3 regions of the Paenarthrobacter sp. NPDC091669 genome follow, and region 1 is predicted to be linked to each of the others. Evidence: predicted binding sites of a transcription regulator. Region 1 holds the regulator's gene; each other region holds the start of a gene.
What was found. Region 1 encodes LexA, which represses DNA repair genes until DNA is damaged. Its sites were predicted from a motif close to TCGAACANNTGTTCGA; they were not measured.
Positions count from the first base shown of each region.

Region 1 (6,577 bases):
TTCCCCAGTGAGGAACCATCCGAGGGTCAGCTGTTTTCCCTGGGCGAGGACACCAGTGTCCCGCACTTTGCGGCGTCCATGGGGGGACCGCAATCACAGCTGGGGAAGGAAGTGGTCCGGCTTCGCGAATGGGCCGAAAAGACCACTACCGGCGACCGCGACGAACTTATGCCCGGCGTCACCGACCGCGCTTGGCGGCAAGTCTCCGTGACGTCCATGGAGTGCCTCGGCGCGCAGAAGTGCCCCCTCGCCGAGGAGTGCTTCAGCGAGTTGGCGCGGTCCCGCGCAGGCGAGGCCGACGTCGTGGTGACCAACCACGCCATGCTGGCCGTCAGCGCCTTCGAAGGGCTGGCTGTGCTGCCCGAATACGACGTCGTGGTAGTCGATGAGGCCCACGAGTTGCAGGACCGAGTGACGGGCGCTGTGTCAGGCCAGTTGTCCGTGGCCATGGTCCACGCGGCCGCGTCGAGCGCCCGCAAGCACACCGCCATTACGGTGGATGCCCTCAATGCTGCGGCCGATCGCTTGGATATGGCCCTAGCGGGCGTGCCCAACGGTCTGCTGCCCAGCGGGCTCAATGACGAACAGCTCGATTGCCTGGACCAACTGCGGGAAGCCACACGCGCAGCACTCTCGGATTCGAAGACGGACTCTTCAAACGCGGTCGACGGCGGCAGGCAACTGGCGCGCTCACGGCTCATGCTCATTCTGGAGCTGTGCGAACGGATGCTCGCGGCCAAGGAGAACCGTGAAGTGGTGTGGTTTTCCCGCAACAGCACGTTCGATCCCCAGCAGGGATACTCGCAACCCGACGAGACCGCTCCGGCCCTGATCAACATTGCACCCCTGAGCGTAGCGGGACGCCTTCGTGAAGGCCTCTTTGCCGGTCATACAGTGGTGCTGACTTCCGCCACGCTGGCCATTGGCTCGGCTTTTGAACCGGCCGCAGGTGGACTTGGGCTGATGGGCGATGGAGCACCAAGCTGGACCGGGATCGATGTCGGCTCGCCCTTCGATTACCCCAAACAGGGCGTGCTCTACGTGGCCAAGCACTTGCCCAAGCCTGGCCGTGGAACCTCGCCCGAAGCACTGGATGAGTTGGAAGACCTCATCCGCGCTTCCGGTGGGGGAGCGCTGTGTCTCTTCTCGTCGCGGCGGGCGGCAGAGGAAGCCGCGGATGCCATGAGGCTCCGGCTCGACGTCAGTATTCTCTGTCAAGGTGAATCCACCATGGCAGCACTGGTGAAGCAATTCGCTGATGAGCCCGATACCTGCCTCTTCGGCACGATGTCGCTGTGGCAGGGTGTGGATGTTCCCGGGGGTTCGTGCCGCCTGGTGGTCATAGACCGGATCCCGTTCCCACGTCCGGATGACCCGTTGATGACCGCCCGCTCGCGTGCTGTGGCACAGTCGGGTGGGAACGGATTCATGGCAGTGTCGGCAACGCACGCTGCCATTCGCCTGGCCCAGGGGGCAGGCCGGCTCATCCGTTCCACAGGAGACAAAGGTGTTGTGGCGGTCCTTGACTCCAGGCTCTCAACAGAGCGCTACGGGGGCTTCCTCAGGGCAGCCCTGCCGCCGTTCTGGGCGACGACGGACAGAACCGTGGTGCGGGGCGTGCTGGAGCGCCTGGGGCCGTCCAAAGCCTCCTAGAGGGAACGCAGGACCGACACGACCTTGCCCATGATGGTGGCTTGGTCGCCGAGGATGGGTTCGTACTGGGTGTTCTGCGGAAGAAGCCAGGTGTGCCCGTCGCGCTGGCGGAAGGTCTTGACGGTTGCCTCGTCGTCCAGCAGGGCGGCAACGATGTCTCCGTTAATGGCGTCGTTCTGCCTGCGGACAACTACCCAGTCGCCGTCGCAGATCGCGGCATCGATCATCGAGTCGCCGGCCACCTTCAGCATGAAAAGCTCGCCGTGCCCTACAAGTTGCCGGGGAAGGGCAAGCACGTCCTCCACTGTCTGGTCAGCAAGGATGGGGCCGCCGGCAGCGATCCGACCAACCAGCGGGACCATGGCAGTATCGCTGGCGCTGGCAAGCTCGGTCACGGCAAAGCCGCCCGTGCTGCGGAGCGTGGTGGGTGCTTCCACTCCCGGAATGGGGCCGCCATCGAGGGTCAAAGGCATGAGGACTTCCATGGCCCGGGGTCGTTTGGGATCGCGGCGGAGATATCCAAGCTTTTCCAGCTGGGAGAGCTGGTGCGTGACGCTCGACAGGCTTGCCAGGCCCACGGTGTCACCAATTTCACGCATGCTGGGCGGATACCCGTTGTCATTAACTGACCGCTGGATGGTTTCCAGGATCTTCTTCTGACGGACAGTCAGGCTTTTGGGACTCTTTTGAGGCTGCTGGCTCCGCAGGGGTGCCCCGCCGCCGGTGGCTTTCGCTGCCATGTTCGCCAATGCCTTTCCATTCCGCCCGGAGTGTGCCCGGGGTCGTCGGGTCTGCAAAAAATGTCAGACCCTCCTGTTCCACTGAAACAGTGCTGTTTCTTCACTCAAACGTAGGGCAGCCACAAGCGTTTATCAAACATTTGTTCTAGCGAGTCTCGACACCGTTCGTTGATAAGTGCTAAAAATGTCATAGCAAGGTTCGAATATGTGTTCTATAAACCTGACGCTGACGATGGATGTTCGAACGAAGTGTTCGAACTGACGGAGCCGGGCGGGGGAACGCAAAGAATTGGCAGCCATGTACCGGGATCCGGTGCACGGCAATAGCTCAGAAGGGCTCAGCTCATGTCCGCAATCACTACGTTCGCTGATTTCCGCACCACCCAGGCGCCCGCGCGTCTGCGCCTGACCCGTCGGGGGCGGATGGTCTTCTTCGGCATCCCGGCAATGCTGCTGGTGGCTGCGCTGCTGAGCCTGGCTGGATTTATCACCTCACCGGCCAAGGCCTCGGATTCCCAGGCGCAACTCCAGCCGCCCGTTGCCGTCACTGTTACGGTTCAGCCGGGACAGTCACTGTGGGGTATTGCAGGAGCCGCTGCTCCCGAGCGGGATCCCCGCGATGTGATTGCGGAGATCATCCAGCTCAACGACCTCCGTGGCGGCCGCATCCAGCCCGGTCAGCAGCTGTTCGTGCCCGCAAATTAGTACGTTGCGTCCCCGCGTGAGCCGGCCGCCCGGCGTCACAGTTAGTCGGCAGTCCCGGCAGCCCCTTAAACTGTGGTGGTGAGTGACCAGCTTGAGCGACTTAACCGACTACCCCTCCGGACCAACCTGCGTGGACTGAGCCCCTATGGCGCTCCGCAGCTTGATGTCCCCATTTTGCTCAACGTCAACGAAAACACCCATGGCGTCCCCGCGGATGTACAAGCGGCCATCACGGAAGCTGTTGCTGCTGCAGCCACAGGACTTAACCGCTACCCGGACCGGGAGTTCACGGAACTTCGCCAGTCGCTGGCAGCGTATCTGGGTCACAATCTTTCTCCGGACAACATCTGGGCGGCCAATGGCTCCAATGAGGTTCTGCAGCAGATCCTCCAGGCATTTGGCGGACCCGGCCGGAAAGCCTTGGGCTTCCCGCCCACGTACTCCATGTACCCCTTGCTGGCCAGTGGCACGGATACCGAATATGTCCGCGGAGTCAGGGCTGAGGACTACGGCCTGGACGCTGCCTCCGCTGCAGCGCAGGTTCGCGAAACCGGGGCCAACATCGTGTTCCTGTGTTCGCCCAACAATCCCACGGGAACAGGTCTGGGACTGGATGTCGTTGAAGCTGTTTATTATGCAGGCGAAGCCAGCCAGGCAATAGTGATCGTTGACGAGGCCTACCACGAGTTCGCCCACGACAATACCCCGAGCGCCCTGACCTTGCTGCCGGGACGCGAGCGTCTGATCGTTTCCCGCACCATGAGCAAGGCCTTTGCCCTTGCCGGTGCCCGGCTGGGTTATATGGCTGCAGCTCCCGAGGTCACGGATGCCATTCGGCTGGTCCGCCTTCCGTACCACCTGTCGGCTGTTACCCAGGCAACCGCCCTGGCTGCGCTCAACCACCGCGAAGCCCTCATGGCAGATGTCGAGGACATCAAGGTTCAGCGCGACCGTATTGTGACCGAGCTCCTGCGCATGGGCCTGAAACCTGCGGAGTCGGACTCCAACTATGTCTTCTTCGGCGGACTCAAGGATCCTCACGCGATCTGGCAGGGCCTGCTTGACGCCGGCGTGCTGATCCGCGATGTCGGGATTCCCGGCCACCTCAGGGTCACTGCCGGAACCGAGCCGGAAACCACGGCCTTCCTTGAGGCGCTGGAAGCGCTGCTGGACGGCCGGGCGTCACAGCCCGCCTAAACTTGTCCATAGACCCAACCCCCTCTTCGTGTATAAGGACGTCCCAATGAGCGAAACCGGCGCCACGCCGTCCGCTGCCCGCACCGCGCGCATGGAGCGCACCACCAGCGAATCCTCCGTCCTGGTGGAGATCAACCTGGACGGATCGGGTGTCTCGGACATCAGCACCTCGGTTCCGTTCTACGACCACATGCTGACGGCGCTGTGCAAGCACTCGTTGATTGACATGACTGTGAAAGCCACCGGCGATACCCACATCGATGCACACCACACCGTTGAAGATGTTGCCATCACTTTTGGCGAGGTGCTGCGCACTGCTTTGGGTGATAAGGCAGGCATCCGCCGCTTCGGCGAAGCCACTGTTCCTCTGGATGAGGCCCTTGCCCACGCCGTGGTGGATGTTTCCGGCCGCCCGTACTTGGTTCACGGCGGAGAGCCGGCCGGCCAGGAGTACCACTTGATTGGTGGTCACTTCACTGGTTCATTGACCCGCCACGTTTTTGAGGCCATCACCCTGCACGCCGGGATTTGCCTGCACATGAACGTTCTCGCCGGCCGCGATCCCCACCACATCGTGGAAGCCCAATTCAAAGCCTTTGCCCGGGCACTCCGTGCCGCAGTGGAATCCGATCCCAGGGTCGAGGGCATCCCCTCCACCAAGGGGGCATTGTGAGTGGTCAGGTCCTGAAGGACGGGGCAGTGGCCGACACCATCGCTTCGGTCAAGCCTGAGTCCCCGGAAGGCAAGCCCACCGTCACGGTGCTCGACTATGGTTCGGGCAACGTACGGTCGGCTGTCAGGGCACTGGAGCGTGCCGGTGCCCATGTAGTGCTGAGCTCCAAGCCTGAAGACGTACTCAACGCCGACGGACTGGTGGTTCCCGGCGTCGGCGCGTTCGAGACCGTCATGAAGGAACTCAAGGCCGTGGACGCCATCCGGATGATCGGACGCCGGGTTGCCGGCGGCCGGCCCGTGCTTGCCATCTGCGTCGGCTTGCAGGTCCTGTTTGAAGCCGGTGTCGAACACGGCACCGAGTCCGAGGGCATGGCCGAATGGCCCGGCAAAGTGGAGCTCCTGCCTGCTCCCGTTGTCCCGCACATGGGGTGGAACACCGTGGACGTCCCGGAAGGCTCCAAGCTCTTTGCCGGCGTCGAAAATGAGCGTTTCTATTTTGTGCATTCGTACGGTGTGCAGGATTGGAACTTCGATGTTGTGCAGCCTCGCATGGCCCCGCCGCAGGTGACGTGGTCCGAGCACGGCGCACGGTTCATCGCCGCCGTGGAAAACGGTCCGCTGTGCGCTACCCAGTTCCACCCGGAAAAGTCGGGGGACGCCGGCGCGCGCTTGTTGCGGAACTGGGTTGACGGCCTGAAGAAGACCGCCACTCCAGCAGCAGAAACCTCCGGAAGCGGTGCCGCCTAGATGTGGTCTGTTGTCCTCATGGGCCTTGCCGGCGTGCTGGTGGGCGGCGGTATTTCCTTCCATCAGCAAAAGAAGCCCCGCTGGGTTTCCATCTCTTTCTACGTGTTGGCAGGGTTGTCCCTGCTGGCCGCCTACCTCCTGACGCTGCCCGGTAACTGAGCCGGTCACCAAGCACCCGCGTCAAACCTCGAACTCCAAGGACCCACATGACCACCTCTGCCCAGCCCGTTCTGGAACTCCTGCCCGCCGTCGACATTGTTGACGGCCAGGCAGTCCGCCTCCTCCAAGGAGAGGCCGGCTCGGAGACCAGCTATGGAACTCCTCTGGAAGCAGCCTTGAACTGGCAGAATGCCGGTGCTGAATGGGTTCATATGGTGGACCTCGACGCCGCATTCGGGCGCGGCAACAACGCTGACCTCATCAGTGAGGTAGTGAAGCAGCTGAACGTCAAGGTTGAGCTGTCCGGTGGCTTGCGCGACGACGAATCGTTGGATCGCGCCTTGGAACTGGGCGTCGCGCGGGTGAATCTTGGCACGGCAGCACTGGAGAACCCCGAGTGGACCCGCAGGGCCATTGACCGCTTCGGTGACAAGATCGCCGTCGGACTTGATGTCCGGGGTACCACCCTTGCCGGGCGGGGCTGGACCAAGGAAGGTGGCGACCTTTGGGAAGTCCTGGCCCGCCTTGAGGATGCCGGCTGCGCGCGCTACGTCGTCACGGACGTCACCAAGGACGGAACCTTGCAGGGGCCCAACGTGGAGCTGCTGCGGCAGATGGTGGAGAAGACGGGAAAGCCTGTTGTCGCCTCGGGAGGCATTTCCAGCCTTGAGGACCTCCGCGTCCTGCGTGAACTCGTGCCG
Region 1 covers NZ_JBIVTK010000015.1:43,899-50,475, reverse strand. Annotated here, with positions in the region: gene ACIQLI_RS20505 (ATP-dependent DNA helicase) at 1-1,653, shown strand, start outside; gene lexA (transcriptional repressor LexA) at 1,650-2,393, opposite strand; gene ACIQLI_RS20495 (LysM peptidoglycan-binding domain-containing protein) at 2,739-3,098, shown strand; gene ACIQLI_RS20490 (histidinol-phosphate transaminase) at 3,177-4,295, shown strand; gene hisB (imidazoleglycerol-phosphate dehydratase HisB) at 4,342-4,968, shown strand; gene hisH (imidazole glycerol phosphate synthase subunit HisH) at 4,965-5,717, shown strand; gene ACIQLI_RS20475 (hypothetical protein) at 5,718-5,876, shown strand; gene priA (bifunctional 1-(5-phosphoribosyl)-5-((5-phosphoribosylamino)methylideneamino)imidazole-4-carboxamide isomerase/phosphoribosylanthranilate isomerase PriA) at 5,924-6,577, shown strand, end outside.

Region 2 (6,577 bases), on a different contig from region 1:
AACCCCAAAGCGGCGATGGCCGGTTCAGCGTGCGAGGCCGCCTGTTCGTTGATGATCACGCGGGCCTGGCCCATGGTCCAGAGCTGGACGTTCTTGGTGCGGTGCCGCCCCTCGAACCCGAACCCGAGCTGGCCCAGGAGCTTCTCCAACTGAGCGGTGTCGTCGGCCTTGACCTCGGCGAAGTTGAAGCCGGCGGGTTCGTTCACTTTGGGGAGCGTGGCCAGTTCCATGGGATAACGACGGCGGGACGCGGCTGCGCCTTCTGTTCCCTCTGCCGCTGAGGTGCCGGCCAGCCACTGGGCGCTCTGCTCCTCCAGCCAGATCAAGGAGCGCATGGCGTCAACGGCGGTGCGCTCGGTGTCGGACTGGCGGAAGACGTCATTGAAGACTTCCAAGGAGACCGGGCCCGTGTAGCCCGCACGGACCACGTGGCCCATGAACTTGGCGAGCTCAAACTGGCCTTCACCGGGGAACACCCGGTAGTGGCGGCTCCAGGAGAGGACGTCCATGGAGAGCTTGGGGGCATCGGCAACCTGGACGAAGAAGATCTTCTCCGCGTTGATGTCCTCGATGGGCGCCGTGTCCCAGTCGCGGGAGAGGATGTGGAAGGAGTCCAGGCAGGTGCCCAGGTTGGGGTGGTCCACCATTTCGACCAAGCGGTAGGCGTGCTCGTAGTCGTTGACGTACTTGCCCCAGGCCAGGGCTTCGTAAGCAACTTTAACGCCGTGGGCCCCAGCAAGTTCGGCGAGTTCAGCCAGTTGCGCGACCCTGAGACCATCGTCGTCGATGGTAGCCGTCGCAACGTTCGAGCAGACCAGGATGGTGTCCATGCCCAGGCGTTCCATCAGGTTGAACTTGGCCTCGGCGCGCTTGAGGTTGGCCTTCAGCAAGTCCGGAGTGACGCCGTCGAAATCGCGGAACGGCTGGTACAAATCCAAGCCCAACCCGAGGTCCGCCGCCATTTTCCGGACTTCCTCCGGGCTGTGCGGAGAGGTCACGAGGTCCTGCTCGAAGATCTCGATGCCGTCGAAGCCCGCAATGGCGCAGGCCTGCATCTTCTCCTTCAGCGTGCCGGACAGGCAGACCGTGGCGATTCCGGTGCGCATCAGTGGGCCGCCTTCGCGAGCTCGGGGGCCGCGGCATCTTCCACGGCAATCAGCTCCAGGAAGTGTGCCCGCATCCGTTCGCGGTTGGCTTCGCGTCCCGTGATGAGCTGGAAGGCGTCGGCCGCCTGGCCGACTGCCATCCGGCCGCCGTCGAGGACGTCACAACCCTTGGCGCGGGCCTCACGGACCAGTTGCGTCTCGATGGGGCGGTACACGATGTCCGCCACCCAGTGGCGCGGTTCCAGCAAGTCGATGTCCAGGGGAAGGCCCGGGTGGGCGGCCATGCCGATGGGGGTGCAGTGCACCAGGCCGTCGGCCAGGGGCATGATCTGGCTCAGCTCGTTGGTGCTCCGCGGAGTGACGGTGGCTTCGGGGAAGAGCCCACCGAGTTCTGCGGCACGTTCCGCAGCGCGGGCCGGGTCCATGTCCACGAGGTCCAGCGTGCCCACGCCGGCCGTGAGGAGCGCGTAGGCCACGGCCGAGCCGGCGCCGCCTGCGCCCAACTGGACCACGCGGTCCAGCGTTGCCCCGGGGAGTCCGTCGGCGAGCGCCGAGCCGAAGCCGGAGAAGTCTGTGTTGTGGCCGATCAGCCGACCGTCCTGGAGGAGGACTGTATTGACGGCACCCAGGCGACGAGCGTCGTCGGAAATTTCATCAAGGTGTTCGAGCACCAACTGCTTGCACGGGTGGGTGATGTTCAGGCCGTTGAATCCCATGCGCTGGGCGGCGGTCAGGAGATCCCCGACGGCGGTGGCCGGCAACGTGAGTTCCAGCAGGTCGATGGGGCGGTACAGCAAGCGAAGGCCCTGCACATCGGCTTCGCGTTCGTGCATGGGCGGCGTGAGGGAGGGCATGACGCCTTCGCCTATGAGGCCCACCAGAACGGACTCGGCTCGGTTGCTCATCCTAAAGCTCCTTTGACTTCAGCACCGCGGTCTTGTGGCGCCTTTTCGGGGCGTCGCCTGACCGGGTGTTCTTTAGATTACTACAAGTGTTCATATTCCGCACGCTTGTTCTTATCGCGAACAAGAAGCATGCGGGTCGCTCGTTGCGGGGCCCGCTTTGCGGGGTATCCCGCGTGCTTGGGGCGCAAAGCGGGCCTCGCAATGAAGGGGTCAGCGCTGGGGCAGGCGGGCCGCGAGTTCAGCCGCAGCCTCCTGCAGAGTGGGGACGTGGGCGATCAGCTCCTCCATGGTCATGCGGAACACTGGCGCGGCGACGGCGAGCGAGGCGAAAGCGTGGCCCTGGGAGTTGAGGACCGGTACAGCGACCGCCCGCATGCCAACCTCATTTTCCTCATCCATCACCGCATAGCCCTGCCGGCGGACCTGCTCGATTTCTTCCCGGAACGCATCGCGGTCGGTGATGGAGCGTTCTGTGAGGGGATCCAGGGGAAGCTCCTCCAGCAGTCGCTTCCGCTCGATCTCTTCTTCGAAAGCCACAATGGCCTTGCCCACCGACGTCGTATGGAGCGCCCCCAGATGGCCGGGGTCGCTGGTGACGCGGAAGGTCTTGGGGCCATCCACCTTATTGACCGTCAGGTGGTGGTTGCCATCGCGGACGGAGAGGATGGTGGCCTCATGCGTGCGATCGGTAACGCGCTGCAAGACGGGCAGTGCAGTGGCCGCGAACCCGTGATGGTTCGATACCCGCTGACCGAGCTGGAAGACGCGCAAGCCCAGATGGTACCGGCGCCCGTCGGGCTCGTAATCCACAAAGCCATCGCGGGTCAGCGAGCCCAGCAAGCGGTAGGTGGTGCTGAACGGCAGTCCGGCACTCCTCGCAAGATCCGCCGCACTGGCCCCGCGCGGCTCGTCGCCCAGTAGTACCAACAAGCTCAGTGCCTTGCCGACCATGTCGGTCTTTGTGTCCTCTTTCACACTCATAGCTCGATGCTCTCACATAGTGAGAGCTATTTCTAGATAGTGGTGACATCTCTTGACAAGTGACCCCACTCACAGCCACTATTGCTGTATTGCACAAGTAGCTCTCACAATGTGGTTACTTGTCTGGGATTGACCGGCCGCACCTCGCTTGGGTCTCCCCACAAAAGCCAGTCCGCGACATCGTCGTCACAGAAGGAACCACCCATGAGCCAAACAATGCCGTCAGCGACGCCAGGCACTGAAACCGCCGCCGGAACCCCTAAGAAAGCCGCGCTTGCCAGCTTCCTGGGCAGCGCGGTTGAGTACTACGACTTCTTCATCTTCGGCTCGGCCGCGGCCCTGATCTTCCCGCACGTGTTCTTCCCGTCCGCCGATGCCAACGCGGCCATCATGTCCTTCGCGACCTTCGGCTTCGCATATATTGCCCGCCCCGTGGGCGCCGTGATCCTGGGCCACTTCGGTGACAGGATAGGCCGGCAGAAGGTGCTCATGTTCACCTTGGTCCTGATGGGTGCAGCCACCTTCGTGATCGGCTGTCTCCCCGACTTCAAGACCATCGGCTGGTGGGCTCCGGTCCTGCTGGTTCTGGCCCGTCTTTGCCAGGGTCTCTCGGCTGCCGGCGAGCAGGCCGGAGCCTCGTCCATGACGCTGGAGCACGCTCCGGACAACCGCCGCTCGTTCTTCACCTCGTGGACCCTCACCGGCACCCAGGGCGGCCAGATCCTGGCAGCGCTGGTCTTCATTCCTGTGGTGGCCCTGCCTGACGAGATCAAATACGGCATTGGCTGGCGCATCCCGTTCTGGCTCAGCGCCGTGGTGGTTCTGGTGGCGTTCTTCATCCGCCGCACCCTGCACGAGCCGCCCGCCTTCGCTGAAGCCAAGAAGAACAACGAGATCTCCAAGCTCCCCGTAGCCGACCTTCTCAGGCTGCACTGGCGCGATGTCCTCCGCGTGGTCTGCTGTGCCTTCATTGCCGCAGTGAGCACGGTCTTTGGAACATTGGCCATCAAATACGCCCAGGATGTTGCCGGCGTGAGCAGCACCATCACGCTCTGGCTGGTAGTAGTAGCCAATGTGGTGGCCCTCGGAACCCAGCCGCTGTTCGGTATGCTCGCGGACAAGATCGGCCGGAAGCCCGTCTTCATCTACGGCGCTTTCGCCAGCGCCATCATGACCCCCGTGTTCCTGCTGACCCTGGAATCCGGCGTGGTGCCGCTGATGTTCCTGGTGTCCGTGGTGTTCTTCTCGTTCGGGTACGCCGCTGCCAACGCGGTATGGCCGTCCTTCTACGGTGAAATGTTCAGCACCAAGGTCCGCTTCTCCGGCCTGGCCATCGGAACGCAGCTCGGCTTCCTCATGGCAGGGTTCGCCCCGGCAATCGTGACTGCCCTGGGCGGAACCAAGCCCGGCGGATGGGTTCAGATCTCCATCTTCACCGCAGTAATCTGTGTGATCGCAGCCGTCTCAGCGATGACGGCCCGCGAATCCGCCAAGACGCCCACAGCGGAACTCGGCCTGCCCCAGCAATAGCAGCACGCCTAAAGCCTGAGGCTTCTTCCCAGTGAGCTGGGACCGAAGCAGCGAAAACCCGGAGTGTCACCTGACATTCCGGGTTTTTCGCTTGCCTCAACCTGAGGGGCCCAGGAAAACCAGCAGCGCTCTCTCACCTCCGAGGGCGGGCTACCTCGGGTCCAACGCCACCGGCTTGAACTTTCCCGCACCCGTCCCGGAGTAGAGCAGCAGTGTTCCATCGCCGGCTACCCCTACGAGCGTCGGATCGCCCGTGCCCGTGAAGGCGTTGCCGAGGGCCGCGAAGGAGGTGAACATGTTCCAGCCAGAGCCCAGGTACTGCCGGGCGAGGAACCCTCCGCTGCCGTTGCCCGGGTAGAGCCACAGGGCGCCGTCCGTCCCTCGGGCAAGGACGTCTTCCCTGCCGTCGCCGTTGAAATCACTGCCCTGCATCACCGCGTTGAAGATGTTCCACCCGGTACCGATCTGCTTCCATGCCTGGAATCCGCCGGCGCCATTTCCCGGATAAAGCCACAAGGTCCCGTCCGCGGCGCGTGCCAGGATGTCGGCCTTTCCGTCACCGGAGAAGTCGCCCGGCGCCAGCATCTGCGTGAAACCCTGCCAGCCAGTACCGATCTGTTTGCGGGCAAGGAACTGGCCCTTCCCGTCGGTCGGGTACAGCCACAGCGTCCCATCGGATGCCCTGGCCACCAGATCCGGGTGCTTGTCGCCGTCGAAGTCGCCCACGCTCAGGACTGACGTAAAGACGTTCCAGCCCGTCCCCACCTGCACGCGCGGCAAGAAGCCGCCCGAACCGTTGCCAGGGTAGAGCCACAGGATGCCGTTGCTGCCGCGGGCCAGAATGTCAGCGACAGCATCGCCATCGAAATCCCCGGCCTCCCACACCTGGCTGAACTGGTTCCAACCGGTTCCGATCGGCAGGCGGTCTGCGAAGCCGGTGCCGTCACCCGGATAAAGGGTCATCCCTGAACCGACGCCGAGAACGTCAGCTTTGCCGTCGCCGGTAAATTCCTGCCCGCCGACGATGTCGCCCGCCAGGTTCCAACCACTTCCGACGGCGGTACGCGGCAGGAGGCTCCCCTTGCCATCGCCGGGGTAGACGTAGAGGGTGCCGTCCGACGAGCGGGCCAGGAGTCCTGCCGTCCCGCCCCCGAACGTCCCCGCCGCAGAAAGACTGGTGAACGCATCCCAGCCTTGGCCGATCTGCCGCTGGGCCAGGAAGCCGCCGGAGCCGTTTCCGGGATAGAGCCATAGCCGGCCATCGGTTCCGCTTGCCACCAGGTCTGCCCGGCCATCGCCGTTGAAGTCACCGGGAGCCACCAACTGTGTGAAGCCCTGCCAGCCCACGCCTACCTGCGTACGTGGCAGGAAACCGCCCTTGCCGTTGCCAGGGTAGAGCCACAGAGCGCCGTCGCTGCTGCGCGCCAGAATGTCAGCGAAGCCGTCACCGTTGAAATCGGAGGTGCCCAGTACAGCGTTGAAAATGTCCCAGCCACTGCCGATTCGCACGGGATCCTCAAGGCGGTTCCCGGGCAAGCCTGCAAAGAGCAGGAGCGACCCGTCCGCTTCGCGGGAAAGGACGTCGGCCAGCTTGTCGCCGTCGAAATCGCCGGCGGAAAAGCTCATCCGCGTCTTCAGTTTCGTGTCAGCGTTGATGGTCACGGTTGCCGAGGTGGCGCTGACCGAGTTGATGGTCACCCTGGTGCCTGTGTAGGTGGTGAAAGTACTGCCCGCCTGCCAGGCGTGGTTCTGGCTGTACCAGCCATTGAAAGGCGTGGTGTCCGGCATGAGGACCAGTGACGAGGCGATGGTGGCGCCGCCGCGCTGGACGATTTTGACGCCTTTGTTGCCGCCTGAGAGATAGCTGTCGTAAGCCCCCACCGGCTGCCGGAGTTCCAGGTAGTAGACCTCCCGGCTGACGGGATCCGTGAACTTGATGGCACGCTGGGCCTCTGTGCCGCCCCAGGGCTTCAGGGTGTAGCTCTTGACTCCCGTAGCCACGCCGGTGTCGCGGATTTCGTCGCCTCGCCCGAGGCCTCCGTAATCCCAAAACGT
Region 2 covers NZ_JBIVTK010000007.1:66,677-73,253, forward strand. Annotated here, with positions in the region: gene ACIQLI_RS12975 (bifunctional sugar phosphate isomerase/epimerase/4-hydroxyphenylpyruvate dioxygenase family protein) at 1-1,106, opposite strand, end outside; gene ACIQLI_RS12980 (shikimate dehydrogenase) at 1,106-2,011, opposite strand; gene ACIQLI_RS12985 (IclR family transcriptional regulator) at 2,222-2,992, opposite strand; gene ACIQLI_RS12990 (MFS transporter) at 3,197-4,522, shown strand; gene ACIQLI_RS12995 (FG-GAP-like repeat-containing protein) at 4,673-6,577, opposite strand, start outside.
Region 2: ACIQLI_RS12980 (shikimate dehydrogenase) is a predicted target of LexA. The motif match lies at 2,109-2,124, and genes of this name have one in related genera.

Region 3 (6,577 bases), on a different contig from region 1:
GCCGGCGGCAATGGATGATGCGCTCTGTGAGAAGTTCGCCTTGGCGATCAGGATGATGCACCACATACCGGACTTCATAGCCCCCGCCCTGCGTTCCAGAGTCCAAGGGCCGGATACCGCGGACATCGTGGAACGTTCTGACATCGGCACCCTTGAAGGCGGCTGCTGAGAGGTAATTGTGGTCCAGCGTGTTCTTGGCGCCGGCATTGCACCCGATGTCGCATTCACCGCTGAGCGTGCAGGTGGTCCGCACAGTGGCGGGACCATGGATGCTGCCGTAGCCGGGCAGCGGCAAGGCGTGATTGGTCCGCGGCTCCGTGCCAGGCGCTGCCGAGAACGTGACCGCAATGGGAGGCCTGGTGATGGACAGTCCCAGATTCGCCGCGGTCGTCTCCATGGCCAGGGTCTTCGCGGTGTCCTTGTAGGGGTACGGGACAGGCTGCAGCATGGCTTCGGCGGCATCGTAGTAAGGATCAAGGTCAGCCCGGGTGAACGGCCAGTTCTCGTAACCACCGCCGGGGATGGGGGACTCGTTGACGAACCACTTTTCGTCCTTGCGCAGAAGGACATTGGCATAGATGAGTGAGCCGCCGCCCAACCCGCTGGACACCAGTCCCTCCGTGCCGCGGAACGTCCAGGCATCAAAGAGCCCGTACAAGCCGCGGTCCGGATCCCAGAAGTTCCGGCCCATCTCCGACGGCGAGCGCGCGAAGCTGCCCGGCGGGTACGGTTTGCCGCGTTCCATGAGCACCACGGACTGTCCGGCTTCGGCCAGTCGAAGCGCCGCAACGGAACCTCCAAAGCCGGAGCCCACCACCACTGCGTCGACTTTCTCGATGCCACTGCCACTGCCACTGTGGCGTGGCGGATCAGAAGCGGGCTCAGACCCCGCATCCCCGCTGTTCCCGGTCCCCAGACGACCCATGGCCGTTCCTCTCAGAGGAGAGCTGACTACATAGCTGCAGCTGACGGCGCCGGGTGTGGCCGGGCGATGCCTCCGCGGACTATGGGGCTTATGTTCCCACCGGGCAGGGGATCTGTAAATGAGGTGGAGTATTTGGGTTTAAGGTGCGCTAAACGATGCGGGTGGACCGGGCGTGCAGTGGCAGGATGGGCGCATGAGCCGAGTCACCTGTGATCTGACTGTTTCCCTTGACGGATATGTTGCCGGACCCAACCAGTCCCTGGACGAACCGCTGGGGGAGCGCGGCGAGAGCCTGCACCGCTGGCAGTTCGAGCAGAGGGAGGCCAGCGCCGCTGAGATCGCGGGCATCCTCGAAGCTGGTGCCTACATTATGGGCCGGAACATGTTCGCCGGGCCTGGACCGGGTCCATGGGATCAGGGATGGCGCGGCTGGTGGGGTGAGGAACCGCCGTATCATGCACCTGTTTTTGTCCTGACCCATCACCAGCGCGAGCCGCTGGCGATGGAAGGTGGCACCACTTTTCATTTCGTCACTGACGGCATCGAATCGGCCCTGGCCCAGGCCCGGGAAGCCGCCGGGGACAGGGATGTGGCCATTGCCGGGGGAGCACAAACCGCCCGTCAGTATCTGTCCGCCGGCCTCATGGACGAATTGCGGCTTCATATCTCGCCCGTGATCCTGGGTGGTGGCGAACGGCTGCTCGACGGCGTGGGGGACGTGACGCTTGAACCGATCGAAGCGCGCGGGACCGGACTCGTCACCCACGTGCGGTATCGGGTGCAGCGCTGATCCGGACCTGGCGCCGTCGCAGCATCAGGGCTGGCGGGTGACCCTGCGCGTCTCACGGAACTCCGCGGGTACCGTGATGGCGCCCTTCGGCACGGAGACGGTAATGCCCTGCTTCGTCACGCTCGTGACGTTCTGACCCCACTGCTTCGCATATTCGACGATGGGTCGCGCCGCAGCCCTGTTGCGGACGATGGCGACGATCACGGTCGTGAGGAAACCGAGGGTCAGCAGCCCAGGCACCAGGATGGCGACCAGCGGGCTGATGAGGCCGTTCACGAACAGGGCCGGACCGAGGAACCACAGCGCGACCGTGGAGAACATCAACGCGAGAACCAATTTCCCGGAGCGTGCGTGGACGGCTTGCGCGCGTGCCAGTTCATCCGGGTAGCGTTCCTTGATGATGCGTGTGACATCGGCGCTGAGCGCATCAGCGACGTCCTTGCTCCGGGCGGTCATGGCTCTCCAATGTGCGATGCGCAGGGCGGCTGAGGACAATACCGCGGTAGTGAACCCTGCAGCCGAAGACGGTGGTTTGTTGAGTTCCTGCCAAGCAGCCTTTCGCTTGACCTTCCCTAAAGTACCTGTCTTCGCCAAGGCGCGTGAACGGCGGATACCTCCATTCCGCCGGCCTGCGCCTCAGCAGACTTCGTGGAGTGACCACAATGTCCGTCATCCGCTGTACACTCGAGTATCGAACATATATTCGAATAAAGGTGTGTTGTGGGCGTGATAGTCGGCCCCCGCGTGATAGATGCGGGCTTTTCCCTGATGTCAGTTTTGCTGGCACCTCTCCCGGTGGCGGCCGGGTATCCGTCGCCGGCGCAGGACTATTTTGATGGCCGGATCGATCTCAACGAGCACCTCATCAAGGACGTCACCAGCACTTTTGTGGTCAGGGTGACGGGGCAGTCCATGGAAGGGGCCGGGATCAGTGATGGTGATGAGCTGATCGTCAACCGTGCGCTCGAGCCTAAGGATGGGTCCGTCGTCGTGGCTGTCCTCGATGGTGAACTGACCATCAAGAGGCTCCGCCTGACGCCTTCGGGAGTGATCCTCCAAGCAGACAATCCCAAGTATCCGGACATCCGCGTCCCGGCACTGTCCGAACTCACTATCTGGGGAGTTGCCACCACGTGCCTGCACCACATCTGAGTCCGGCCCATCAGCAAGGGCCCATTCCCAGCGGGCTTTGGGAGCGGATGGGCGCTGAGTTCGGCCTGCCAAGCCTGGAGAAGGTCCGGAGCCGGCTCGCGCAGATCCATGAGGATCCGGACCCTGTGATGCAACAACTGGTGCGGGTGTTTTCCGCAGAAGGCACGTACTGTCCGGGCTTCCAGTTCCGGGAAGACCTGTCCCTGCACCCCGTGGTGATGGGGTTGTTTGTCCGGGCCATGGCCCTGGGCATTCCACATAACTACTTTGCTGCGTGGATGGTCACCGGATGCGCGGCGCTGCGCGGGGGCAGGCCGGTGGACCTGTTGGACCGGCTGGCGCCTTCGGTTCTCAGCTCTGCCCTGGAGCGCTCTTTCGAGGATGGCCCACGAGGTGGGCGCCGTTCAGGGTGATGGGTGCCAGGACCCTTCGCGGGGTGGAGCGGTGGAGTTGCGGACAACGAGTTCAGGCAGAAGGCGTTCATCCGCGATGGGCGCTTCGGGGTCCATCAGCCGGTTAAGTGCCGCGACTCCGGCCCTTCGGCCCAGCTCGACGGCGTGAAGGTCAATCGAGGTCAGGTCGATGCCGTGCAGCCTGGACGTCCTTGAATTGTCATAGCCCACCAGTGACAGGTCCGCGGGGACCGAGAGTCCTCCGGCGTAGGCGGCCTCGCGGGCGCCCAGGGCGAGCTGGTCATTGTGGGTGAAGATCGCCGTAGGCCGGTCTGCCATGCCCAGCAGCCTGGCGGCAGCGCGCTCGCCCGAGTCCTGTGTAAAGTCCTCGGCTGCCAGCGTCAGTGGCTTCAGCCCGGCGTCGCGCATTGTTTTTGCGTAGCTCTCGCGCCGGACGGTGTGGCCGTCATAAGCGGGGCCGGCCAGGTGCGCGATCCTCGTGTGGCCCAGTCGGATGAGGTGCTCAGTGGCGGCCCGGGCGCCGGCAGCGTCGTCTGAGTGGACGCTGTCCACTCCCTCGATGCGGCGCGTTACGCTGACCAGCGGCACGAGCTTGGCCAACTCTTGGGCGCGTTCGTCAGAATCCAGGAGGGTGGCGGCGATGATGATGCCCACCCGGGCCTCCATTAGAGACTCCAGGGCCCCTTGGTCCTCGCCGTCAACGGACCGCGAGACACTCAGGATGAGCCGGTTGCGGTCCTGGTGCAGTGCCGTGCGAACGCCGCTAAGGATGTCTGCGTACACCTCGTTGCGTATGTCCATCAGATAGAGGCCGACGGCGGACCGGTGCTTTCGTGCGAGGTCGGCAGCTACTGCGTTGGGCCGGTAGCCGAGGCGCTTTGCGGCGTCGAAGATGGCTTGCTTGGTTTCATCGCTGACCCCCGGTGCGCCGCGGAAGGCGAAGGACACAAGGGTTCGGGACACGCCTACCTCGCGGGCGACATCACTTTGGGTGGCGGGGCGGGGCCGGTGGTCAAGAGCCATGGTCCCCATCCTCCCATGGGGTCAAAAATCAAATCCAGGTCATTTGTCAGTTTGACCTTACATTTAAATCTTTCGCGCGTTAGTCTTGAGCTGAAGGGGGTGGATATGACCCGCACCACACTGACGAAGGAGTCCTGATGTCTGCTATGCAAACGCAGCGGGGAGGCGCCAACGGCGTTTCGCTTCCACCGCTGACCAACGGCCCGCACAGAAAGCGCCTGGGCCTCGTTGCCCTCGTGGCGACGTTTGGCGGCCTCCTGTTCGGGTACGACACCGGTGTCATCAATGGTGCACTGCGGCCCATGACGGTGGACCTCGCCCTCACGCCCCTGACCGAGGGAATCGTTACCAGCTCACTGTTGTTCGGAGCTGCCGCCGGAGCCATGGGTGGGGGTCGATTGTCTGATGGTTGGGGCCGCCGCAAGACCATTATCCTGCTGGCAGTCCTGTTCTTTGCTGGAACGGTTGCCTGCGTTTTCGCGCCAAGCTTCGAGGTTATGGTGGTAGGCCGCGTCATCCTGGGCCTGGCGGTTGGCGGCGCGTCCACAGTGGTTCCGGTCTTCCTTGCCGAGCTTGCACCTTACGAAATCCGTGGCTCCTTGGCCGGGCGCAATGAGCTCATGATCGTCATCGGCCAGCTTGCGGCCTTCGTTGTCAACGCCATCATCGGCAATGTCTGGGGAGAGTTCGGGGGAGTATGGCGGATCATGCTCGCAGTTGCGGCCCTGCCCGCCATTGCCCTGTTCTTCGGAATGCTGAAGATGCCCGAGTCGCCGCGTTGGCTCATCTCCAAGGGCCGCACGCAGGAAGCGCTTGTCGTACTCAAGACGATTCGCTCCGAAGACCGGGCCGAGGCCGAAATGGCCGACGTGAAGCACTTGGCTGATGAGGAAAGGGCCTCGAAGGCCACCTCATGGGGAGCGCTCAAGGACAGATGGATCCTGCGCATTATCCTGGTGGGCATCGGCTTAGGTGTGGCCCAGCAGCTGACCGGCATCAACTCCATCATGTACTACGGCCAGTCGGTCCTTGTTGAGGCGGGATTCGACTCCAATGGGGCCCTCATCGCAAACATCGCACCCGGCGTCATTGCCGTGGTGGGTGGAATTATTGCCCTGACGCTCATGCAGCGCGTCAACCGCCGCACCACGCTGCTTCTCGGCTTTACCCTGACCACCGTGTGCCATTTCCTCATCGGCATCGCGTCCATCGTCTTGCCTGTCGGGAACGCCGCCCGCCCGTTCGTCATCCTGTTCCTGGTGGTCGCGTTTGTCGGCTCCATGCAAACCTTCCTCAACATCGCCGTCTGGGTGATGCTGTCCGAGATCTTCCCGCTGCATGTCCGCGGCTTCGCCATCGGCCTCTCCGTCTTCTGCCTCTGGATCGCCAACGCACTACTGGGACTGTTCTTCCCAACCCTCGTGGCGGGCGTCGGGATCACCGGAACGTTCTTCCTCTTTGGTGGCGTAGGCATCCTGGCCCTCATCTTCATCTACACGCAGGTTCCGGAAACCCGCGGACGCACGCTGGAAGCCTTGGAAGAGGACGTCACCACAGGCGCCATCTACCTGGTTCACAAGTAGGAAGCGTCGGGAATCTCCTGGCTTTGCGCCTTTCTTCATGCGCCGGGAGGTAGTCCTGACGGGCTAGTTTGGAGTGAGTCCGCTGTAAGTGAGTTCGCTGTAGAGGGCTTGGACGCGGGTTTTGATGTCGTCGCGGACCAGACGCATGCGTTCCATGCCTTCGATGCCGCGTTCGGAGGGTTCGTCGGTTTCCCAGATTTCGAAGCGTTTGCCGGCCGGTGGGTCGAGTTTGGCTTCGGTTCCGAGGACGATGATGGAGTCCACGGTGTTGAGGACTTCGTCGGTGACGGGTTTGGGGTACTCGCCGGTGACGTCGATGCCCAGTTCGGCCAGGGATTCCACGGACTGGGTGTTCAACGCCGCACCGGGTTTGGTGCCGGCTGAGTAGACAGTGACATCGTCCCCGGCGAGGTCGCGCATGAGGCCTGCGGCGAGCTGGGATTTGCCGCCGTTCTTGCTGCAGACGAACAGGACTGCGGGGTGTTCGGAAATCATTAGAATGCGGCTTCTTTCGTGAGTGAGGTGACCAGGTTCTTCACGCGGTCGTGGATTTCATCGCGGATTTCACGGACTGTGTCGAGGGGCTGCCCGGCCGGGTCGGTGAGTTCCCAGTCTTCGTAGCGTTTACCGGGGTAGATCGGGCAGGAGTCGCCGCAGCCCATGGTGATGACCACGTCGGAGGCGCGGACGA
Region 3 covers NZ_JBIVTK010000006.1:286,517-293,093, forward strand. Annotated here, with positions in the region: gene ACIQLI_RS12460 (GMC oxidoreductase) at 1-925, opposite strand, end outside; gene ACIQLI_RS12465 (dihydrofolate reductase family protein) at 1,119-1,715, shown strand; gene ACIQLI_RS12470 (hypothetical protein) at 1,740-2,171, opposite strand; gene ACIQLI_RS12475 (LexA family protein) at 2,436-2,867, shown strand; gene ACIQLI_RS12480 (hypothetical protein) at 2,849-3,280, shown strand; gene ACIQLI_RS12485 (LacI family DNA-binding transcriptional regulator) at 3,272-4,303, opposite strand; gene ACIQLI_RS12490 (sugar porter family MFS transporter) at 4,441-5,886, shown strand; gene ACIQLI_RS12495 (low molecular weight phosphatase family protein) at 5,950-6,381, opposite strand; gene ACIQLI_RS12500 (arsenate reductase ArsC) at 6,381-6,577, opposite strand, start outside.
Region 3: ACIQLI_RS12475 (LexA family protein) is a predicted target of LexA. The motif match lies at 2,407-2,422, and genes of this name have one in related genera.